2 regions of the Acinetobacter sp. GN11 genome follow, and region 2 is predicted to be linked to the other one. Evidence: predicted binding sites of a transcription regulator. Region 2 holds the regulator's gene; the other holds the start of a gene.
What was found. The regulator PhoB, encoded in region 2, activates phosphate uptake and scavenging genes when phosphate is short. The targets are predictions, from matches to a motif close to TGTCATNAANCTGTCATAA.

Region 1 (4,425 bases), on a different contig from region 2:
AGCGTTGGGGTTTCTTTTGCTGCGGAACAATCACCTGTAAATTTTTGCGTTGAATTTCCGGATGCTCATAAGGTGTAACTTTTACACCCGATGGAGTTTCCGTATTTTTCTTCACTGGCGGAGTAGGTGTTTTCCCTTTGGAGTCAGAATGATCAGGCAAAGTTGTACAGCCGACCATAAGCACAGCACCAATATAAAAAACACCTTTCTTCAACATATCCTACTTTCCTGTTAACGCTTAGTTGTTATAACTACCAGTTGAAATCACACGTGAGTTATTTGACAGATCTTGCTGCATCTGACTTTCACTATCACGAATATAGCTATCGGTATTATCCGGTTGAGAAGCTGGCGTTGTGTTATCACTTTGTGGCGTATATGTTGGGTCAACTTGATAATAAGGAGCTCCACATGGCGTAGCACGATGCGGAATCGTGTGCGTTAGCATTGGAATATACATAGCACCATCACAAGCCTGTGCCGATAAATCACCTGATGCACGATCAATCCATTGCCACTGTACAGTGTCTGGCTGACGTATATTCACAGGAGTTTGGCGTAATTGTTTCATCACATTAGTCCATACCGGCAATGCGCCAGATGAACCTGTTAAACCAGTTACTTTATTGTCATCTAAACCTAACCATACTACAGCTACATGATTACCCGAATAACCAGCAAACCATGAGTCACGTGTATCGTTAGTGGTACCTGATTTACCCGCCAATTTTAAAGCTGGAGATAAGCTGCTATAGGCTGAACGACCAGTACCCGAAGACATGACCTGTTGTAAACCATAATTCATGATATAGCCAACAGCTGGATCAATCGTTTGTTGAACATTAAGGCCATAGCGGTCAAGCAGACGACCATTGGCATCTACGACAGATCGAATTGCACGAGTTGGATATTTAAAACCGCCTGTAGCGAAGTTCTCATAGATTCCGAGCACTTCCATTGGCGACATATTGACTGCACCAAGGAAAATAGAAGGGTAAGCAGGAATCGTTGATTCAACACCAAACTTTCTTAAATTATTGGTAAATGTGGATAGACCAAACTCTTGACCCAAACGTACAGCAGAAAGGTTGTATGAGTTTGCTAATGCTTCACTCAGACTTACTACGCCATGTCCACCACCACTATAGTTTTTAGGTGTCCAACTTTTACCGCCGTCTACAGGAACACTGATTGGAGCATCTTCAATTTGGCTTGCCCAGTTATAACGTCCAGATTCAATAGCACTTAAATAAATTACAGGTTTCAATAAAGAACCGACTTGACGTTTCGCATCTAAAGCACGGTTAAAACCAGTAAAGTCTTGTGTAGAACCAACCGCTGCAACGAGCTCGCCATTTTCAGGGTGTGCAATCAGCACAGCGCCTTGTAAGTTTTTCAAACGTGCTGGATTACTGTTAGCCAAACGGTCTACTGAAGCTTTAAAAGCATTTTGAACTTGAGTTTGAGTAATTGGGTCTAAGGTCGTAAAAATACGTAATCCCTGATTGGTTAAATCACTTTCTTGATACTCTGTACGTAATTGACGACGTACAATATCTAAAAAGTCTGGGAATTTTGCAGGGCCTAAACTTGGTTTACTTAACACATTTAAAGGACGTGCAATTTCATCTTCATATTCGGCTTGAGTTAAATAACCCATCACGCGCATGTTATTTAACACAGTGTCGCGGCGTTTTTTGGCACCTTCAGGGTTTTTCCAAGGATTATATAAAGAAGGGCCTTGAACCAAACCTACTAAATAAGCTTGTTGTGCAACGCTAAGCTCACGTAATGGTAAACCAAAATAAAATTGTGAAGCCAAACCATAGCCATTAATTGAATAGCTACCATTTTGGCCCAGATTTACTTCATTTAAATAGGCTTCTAAAATTTCATCTTTGCTGTAATGCAGCTCGATGAGTAAAGCCATTAATGCTTCATTAACTTTACGTTTTAATGTGCGTTCAGGAGTGAGGTAGAAGTTTTTAACTAATTGTTGAGTCAGGGTTGAGCCACCTTGACGCTTCCCACCTGTAACATTACTAACTAATGCACGAGCTGTACCACGAATTGAAATACCATGATGATGATAAAAATTGCGGTCTTCTGTAGAAATTAAAGCTTCAATAAGTGGTTTAGGGACATTATTCAGTTTAATCAGTACACGGTCTTCATTGTGTTGAGGATAAATTCCTCCAATGAGTAACGGTTCTAAGCGAGCAACGCCAGTTGAAGAAGGTTTGGTACTTCGAACTTCAACAACTTGATCATTTGCAAAACTTAACTCTAATACTTGTTCAGGTTCAACACTGTCGCCGTAGTCAAAACCACGTGTGTGGATATACATGTTGCTGCCTTGAGCAACATAACTTCCAGACTTGTCATAATTACTTGAAGTTTTGTAACCCAATAGCTTTAATTCTTGAGTGAAATTTGCTTGAGAAATAGGCGCGTTGTTATAAATTTCCAAAGGGCGTGCAAACACTTTGGCAGGAATATCCCACCGCTGACCTTCAAATTTTTCACGAATAATATTATCTAAACGAATCAGATAGATACTAAGAGCAATAAAAGCACCAATGATCAAAATGGAAAAGATTAGTGCAAAGAAACCGATACCACGTTCAAACTTCATAAAAATGAGATAAAACCCTAACAATGCCTGTAATGATGCGATAGCTTGTCATCAATTTGCAATGATAAAACTGTGAATAATTGGAAAAGTTAGATTGAATTTTACAGCATCTTGTAGTTATGTTTTTTTAAATTAATCGGGTTAATGTTATTATAGGCGAGTATCGCAGCGGAGCTTACTCATTCGTGCAAATTTCACATAAGTCCTTCAGAAACGTCGGGTTAATCGGTCGACCAGATAAATCATCAGTTGTAGAAACACTCTGTTTAATTCATGATCATTTATTGAACTTAGGTTTGAACCCCATTTTTGATCAGGAAACAGCCGAATTAGTGCCTTATGATCATGCACAGATAGTAAGCCGTCATTTATTAGGTGAAGTTGCTGATTTAGTTATTGTGGTTGGAGGCGATGGTTCTTTACTCCATGCTGCAAGGGCTTTGGTTCGTTATAATACCCCTGTAATCGGTATCAACCGTGGGCGATTAGGTTTTCTAACTGATATCAAACCGTCAGAAGCGATTTTTAAACTTGACCAAGTGCTTCAAGGGCATTTTCAACTTGATCGTCGTTTCTTACTTGAAATGGAAGTAAGAACAAATGGCGAAGTCATTTATGATGCAATTGCTTTAAATGATGTCGTTTTGCATTCGGGTAAGTCGGTTCACATGATTGACTTTGAACTTAACATTGATGGTCAATACGTTTATCGCCAACATAGTGATGGTTTAATTGTTTCGACTCCCACTGGATCAACTGCCTATGCTTTGTCAGGCGGTGGCCCAATTTTACATCCAAGCATGGATGCGATTGCATTAGTTCCAATGCACCCTCATACCTTATCATCACGTCCTATCGTCGTCGGTGGACAAAGCGAAATTAAAATTGTTATTCGCGAAAATCGGGTGTTACCAATGGTGAGTGCAGATGGGCAACATAGCATATCGCTCAATGTTGGAGATAGTTTACACATCCGCAAACATCCATTTAAACTAAGTTTATTGCATCCACCAGGTTATGATTTTTATATGGCCTGCCGTACCAAACTTGGTTGGAACCAAGATTTTGAATCTTTCCAAAGAGATGAATCATGAATATTGAACAAATGCTATCTATTTTAAACCCTGAGATTGTAGAGCGTTTAAAAACAGCAGTAGAAATTGGTAAATGGCCAAATGGCGTTGTTTTAACAAAAGAGCAGCGTGAAACTTGTATGCAAGCTGTAATTGCTTGGGAGTTAAAGAACTTACCAGAAGAGCAGCGTAGTGGTTATATTGACCGCGGTACGAAAGAAGAGGGTGAGGTATGTGAAGATGATCACCACAAACATGAGCCAGAATTTAAACCAATTCGTTTTGTTTAATTTAAGAAGCTCAGTGATTACTGGGCTTTTTTTATGTTTATCAAAATATAATAAAGACTCCTATGAAACGTTTAAAACCTGTTTACGTACTATTATTTCTCATATTGTTTAGTGGTGCTGCATTAGCCAAACAGCCGATTGAATGTTTACTCAACGTGAAGGTTGTTGCGAGTCGGAAATACACTTCACCTCAAGCTAAATATACAAGTATAAAAAACGACGGTTATCCCATGTTATTGATTGGGATTCAGGTGCTGGAGTCGCAAACAATACGAAGCTCCCAAAAGATCAAAGAGCATCAATTATATTGTAAGACACTGATTGGCCAACAACGAGATGCTTATCTTTCGGGTTCCTACGATTCTAATAAGATTACAATTAAAATAGGTGATCACTTGAAACTAAGAAATATTCATTCTTCAGGTCA
Region 2 (4,425 bases):
TTTAGGAAAAACCACTGTAAAAGTTGAACCTTCATTTTCTTTAGACTGGACATCTAAATAAGCGCCATGTTGCATTAATACATGCTTCACAATGGCCAAACCTAAACCTGTACCGCCTGTTTGACGACTACGGTCGCTGTCAACACGATAGAAGCGTTCAGTCAGACGTGGTAAATGTTTGGGGTTAATCCCGATGCCTGTGTCTTGTACGCTAAAGTAAGCATGTTCACCATCGTCGTGCCAACCAATCGTAATAGTTCCACCTTTTGGGGTGTATTTGATGGCGTTCGTAATTAAATTACTAAAGGCACTAGCGATTTCCATGTCAGAACCAATCAGGTCACAGTGGCTATCAATGTGTAAATTAAGTGTGTGTCCATAATCAGCATTGTAGGCCTGAGCATCATCAAAGAGTTGATTCATTAAGCTAGGCATTTCAATAATCTGATTTTTTGCAACTTTTTTATTATTTTCTAAATTTGATAACAGCAGTAAATCATTCACCAACGCATTCATGCGCTTGGTTTGTGACTGCATCTGATCAAAGGCACGTTTCCAGCGCGGACTAATATCTTCCTGATCTGTAAACGTTTCGATATAACCACTCAGTACAGTTAATGGCGTACGAAGTTCGTGAGAAATGTTATCGACGAAGTCTTTACGCATTTGTTCAAGGTTATGCATACGAGTCACGTCGTAAGCCACCAATAAGCGACTTTCTCCACCAAACCGTGTGAGTTTGACCTGTACATAGCGGTCATCATCAAAATTTGAGTGAAGCTTAATCCCGTCGGGTGCCTGATCAATATTGTTAAAATATTCAATAAAGGTCGGCTGACGTAAAATCGTTAATAGATTTCGGCCGCGGTCGAGGGGGCTGATCCCTAGCAAACGTTCAGCAGCAGGGTTCCACCATTCGATTTGATGTTGGTCATCAATTAAAACAACGGCTTCAGCAAGTGCAACTAATGAAGACTGTGCTCGGTCAATTAAACCGACCATTTCGGCTTGAACAATTCGTTCTTGGCGCTGAGCGCGGTAAACATTAAATAATAATGCCCCCCAAATCCCATTAAGATTTGGAGGAACGTCATAAGGCTTATTCGCAATCCAGTCATTGACCAGATATAAAGAACGCAACTGGAGTGTAAAAAACACCACGAAGGCGATAAAAATACAGCTCCAGAAATACCCAAGGCCTAAACCGACTAAACCGGCAATAATTAGAAAAAATAATAAGAGCCGTAAATCTTGTTTGGCAAACGTCCATAAACTACTGTAGCGGGAAAGTTTTTGTTCACGTACCTGTTCGGGGACGGGGTAGGGTTCATACATAAATCTTGGTTAACCTGCGGCTAAATCTGCGCGTGTTGAGAAACGGTAGCCAGTTCCACGCACAGTCTGAACAAATCGGTCAACACCAAACGGTTCTAAAACTTTACGTAAACGACGGATGTGTACATCGATAGTTCGATCTTCGATATATACATTACCGCCCCACACCTGATCGAGCAACTGGGCACGTGTATATGCACGCTCTGGATGGGTCATAAAAAACGCAAGTAAGCGATATTCAGTTGGACCCATTTCTAAAATATTGTTGCCAAAGCTAACGCGCTGGCTTACAGGATCAAGAATTAAACCATTGGCATCAATAGTTTTTTCGCCACTTAATGCATTAGCACGACGCAAAACTGCCTTAATACGAGAAACCAGTTCACGTGTTGAGAAAGGCTTAGTCATGTAGTCATCAGCACCTGCGTCAAGACCTTGTACTTTGTGGTCTTCTTCTCCGCGGGCAGTCAACATAATGACTGGAATTTCTGATAGATTTTCATCTCGTTTTAAGCGGCGACATAAATCGACACCACTTACGCCTCCAGGTAACATCCAATCAAGCAAGATAAGCGCCGGACGTTGGTCGACGATAATTTGATGAGCTTGTTTGGCATCTTCTGCCTGTAAACACTGAAAGCCTGCCATGTCCAAAGAAGTATGGATCATTTCGCGAATAGGAAGCTCATCATCGACAATTAAAATATAGTCATCTTTCACAGCGCAATATCCTATAGATTTAACGGTGAACCGTTTTGTAGTTATGACAGGCTTATTACAAAGATTAATTATGACAATTTCATTGCAGAAAAGTCTATAAAATTAAATTTAGCAATAATTTGTGACAAAACTAAGGCAAAGGTATGACCAAATTGTGACATGAAGACTTTAGTTTTCTTAAAATCATTCAATAGCTTATCAATTAAGTAGCTTAACTGGTTTTGCACATTTATCGCTGTCAAAAAACTTTAATATTATTTTGAAACTTGCGCTAATAAAGATAAGAAAACGATACGGCATGCGGTTAAAACCTGCTCAAGTGACTGTTCAAACCCTCCCATGACCCATCGAATCGCAATTTGAGTGACATATCCATTTAATCCAGTTGCGATTAAAGAGAGCTCATTTTCATGGTGTTGAATTTGCGGCATGGTCAACATAACAAAGGCTTGAATCATGCGGTCAAATTGCGCAAGTGTTTCTTGAATGGTGGCCTGATTATGTAACTCTTGTACCAAAACTGCGTCGACATAGACAATACGAGCCAATCTTGGGTCTTCTTTTAAAGTAGTCAGCAGTGCACGCAATCCCGCATCGACCATTTTTTCTGGATCGGGAGTAGCTTTAATCACGGCCTGCATTAAGTTTTGCTGTAATTCTTCAATCATTTTTAAAAAGATGGTTTGAAATAAATCTTCACTCTTCTTAAATGATTCATAGAAATAGCGTTCTGTGAGTTTTGCCTCTTGGCAGACATCTTTTACCGTCACGGAAAAAAAACCGAGCGTTCCATAAGTCGCGATACCTGCTTCAATCAGTTTTTCGCGGCGCGCCTCTTTACGTTCAGATAGAGATAACCCTTTGAACTGACGTTCTTTACTCACACTTTTTGTTTTCTTTTTACTGGTTGAGTCGTTAGTCGCCATAAATAAGTCGTTTCCTAAAGATTGGTTTCCTAATTTATAGGTTTTGGCCAAATATGTTCACTATGATAAAGCTCTCAGTAGAATTGTGCCATTCTATCTGAAATTACAGTCTACTATATTGACAATGGATATTGTCAAAATTATATTAAAGATGTCTAAACTGCACATGCAATGAACCGGTTGTGCAAATATCGAAAAACAAAGGATGGACAATGAAAAATTTTAAAAACAAAGTCGCTGCAATTACGGGCGCGGGTTCTGGCATTGGGCAACAGTTAGCAATTCTTTTGGCAAAACAGGGCTGCCATCTTTCGTTGAGTGATATTAATGAGAAGGGATTACAGCAAACCGTTGAGCTTTTAAAACCGTATAGCACGATTACTGTTACCACTAAAAAGCTTGATGTGTCTGATCGTGAAGCGGTAAAGCAGTGGGCCCAAGAAACTGTTCAAGATCATGGATCAGTTAACCTGATTTTCAACAACGCTGGCGTCGCTCTAGGTTCAACTGTCGAAGGTGCGACCTACGAAGATTTAGAGTGGATCGTTGGGATTAACTTCTGGGGTGTGGTGTACGGAACGAAAGAGTTCTTACCTTTCATTAAGCAAACTCAAGATGGCCATATTATTAATATTTCAAGCCTATTTGGTTTAACCGCTCAACCGACTCAATCTGCTTATAATGCGACTAAATTTGCTGTGCGTGGTTTTACCGAGTCATTGCGTCAAGAGTTAGATATTGAAAAAAGTGGCGTAAGCTCTTTGTGTGTACATCCGGGTGGAATCCGCACCAATATTGCTAAATCTGCAAAAATGAGTGATAGCTTGAATAGTTTGGGTATGGACCCGACTAAATCTATTCAAAATTTTGACAAGTTATTACGTACTCCACCTGAAGAGGCGGCTCGTCAAATTTTACAAGCTGTATTAAAAGATAAACGCCGTTTATTGATTGGTAGTGATGCAAAAATTCTTGATGCATTCCAGCGTTTATTCCCGACTGGATATCAACGTGCTTCAACCATTGTGACCAAATTAATGAAATAATTTTTTAACGTAAAAAAGCCATCAAATGATGGCTTTTTTTATGAGATCTGATAGGTTTTAAATAAGAACTTTGATCTTCTTTTTCTTCCAGATAAATTGGTAATACAAGCCTTGAATAATACATAAACTGACAAATGCCAAGGCATAGGCGACCCAGATTCCTTTAAGGCCCCACATTGAGCTAAACCAGTAAGCACATGGAATTTCAATAAACAAAATAGCGGAAATATTAAGTAGCATTGGAACGGTCACTGTGCCGCTGGCACGCATGATCGATGCAAAAATGGCACCCGCACCAAAGAATAAAATTGCCCAAAGTACAATAAATAAAAGCTGTTGGCCCAGTACCACCACAGTCGGGTCGGTAATAAACAAAGCCATTAAATATTTTGAAAATA

Region 1: a site for PhoB is predicted at 2,682-2,700, ahead of NL42_RS01535 (NAD(+) kinase). Genes of this name have one in related genera too.

The regions. Positions count from the first base shown of each region.
Region 1 is NZ_JRVL01000012.1:15,598-20,022, reverse strand. It holds gene NL42_RS01545 (tetratricopeptide repeat protein) at 1-217, opposite strand, end outside; gene mrcB (penicillin-binding protein 1B) at 239-2,635, opposite strand; gene NL42_RS01535 (NAD(+) kinase) at 2,821-3,729, shown strand; gene NL42_RS01530 (YeaC family protein) at 3,726-3,998, shown strand; gene NL42_RS01525 (hypothetical protein) at 4,061-4,425, shown strand, end outside.
Region 2 is NZ_JRVL01000218.1:151-4,575, forward strand. It holds gene phoR (phosphate regulon sensor histidine kinase PhoR) at 1-1,335, opposite strand, end outside; gene phoB (phosphate regulon transcriptional regulator PhoB) at 1,345-2,055, opposite strand; gene NL42_RS16540 (TetR/AcrR family transcriptional regulator) at 2,310-2,981, opposite strand; gene NL42_RS16545 (SDR family NAD(P)-dependent oxidoreductase) at 3,194-4,027, shown strand; gene NL42_RS16550 (MATE family efflux transporter) at 4,085-4,425, opposite strand, start outside.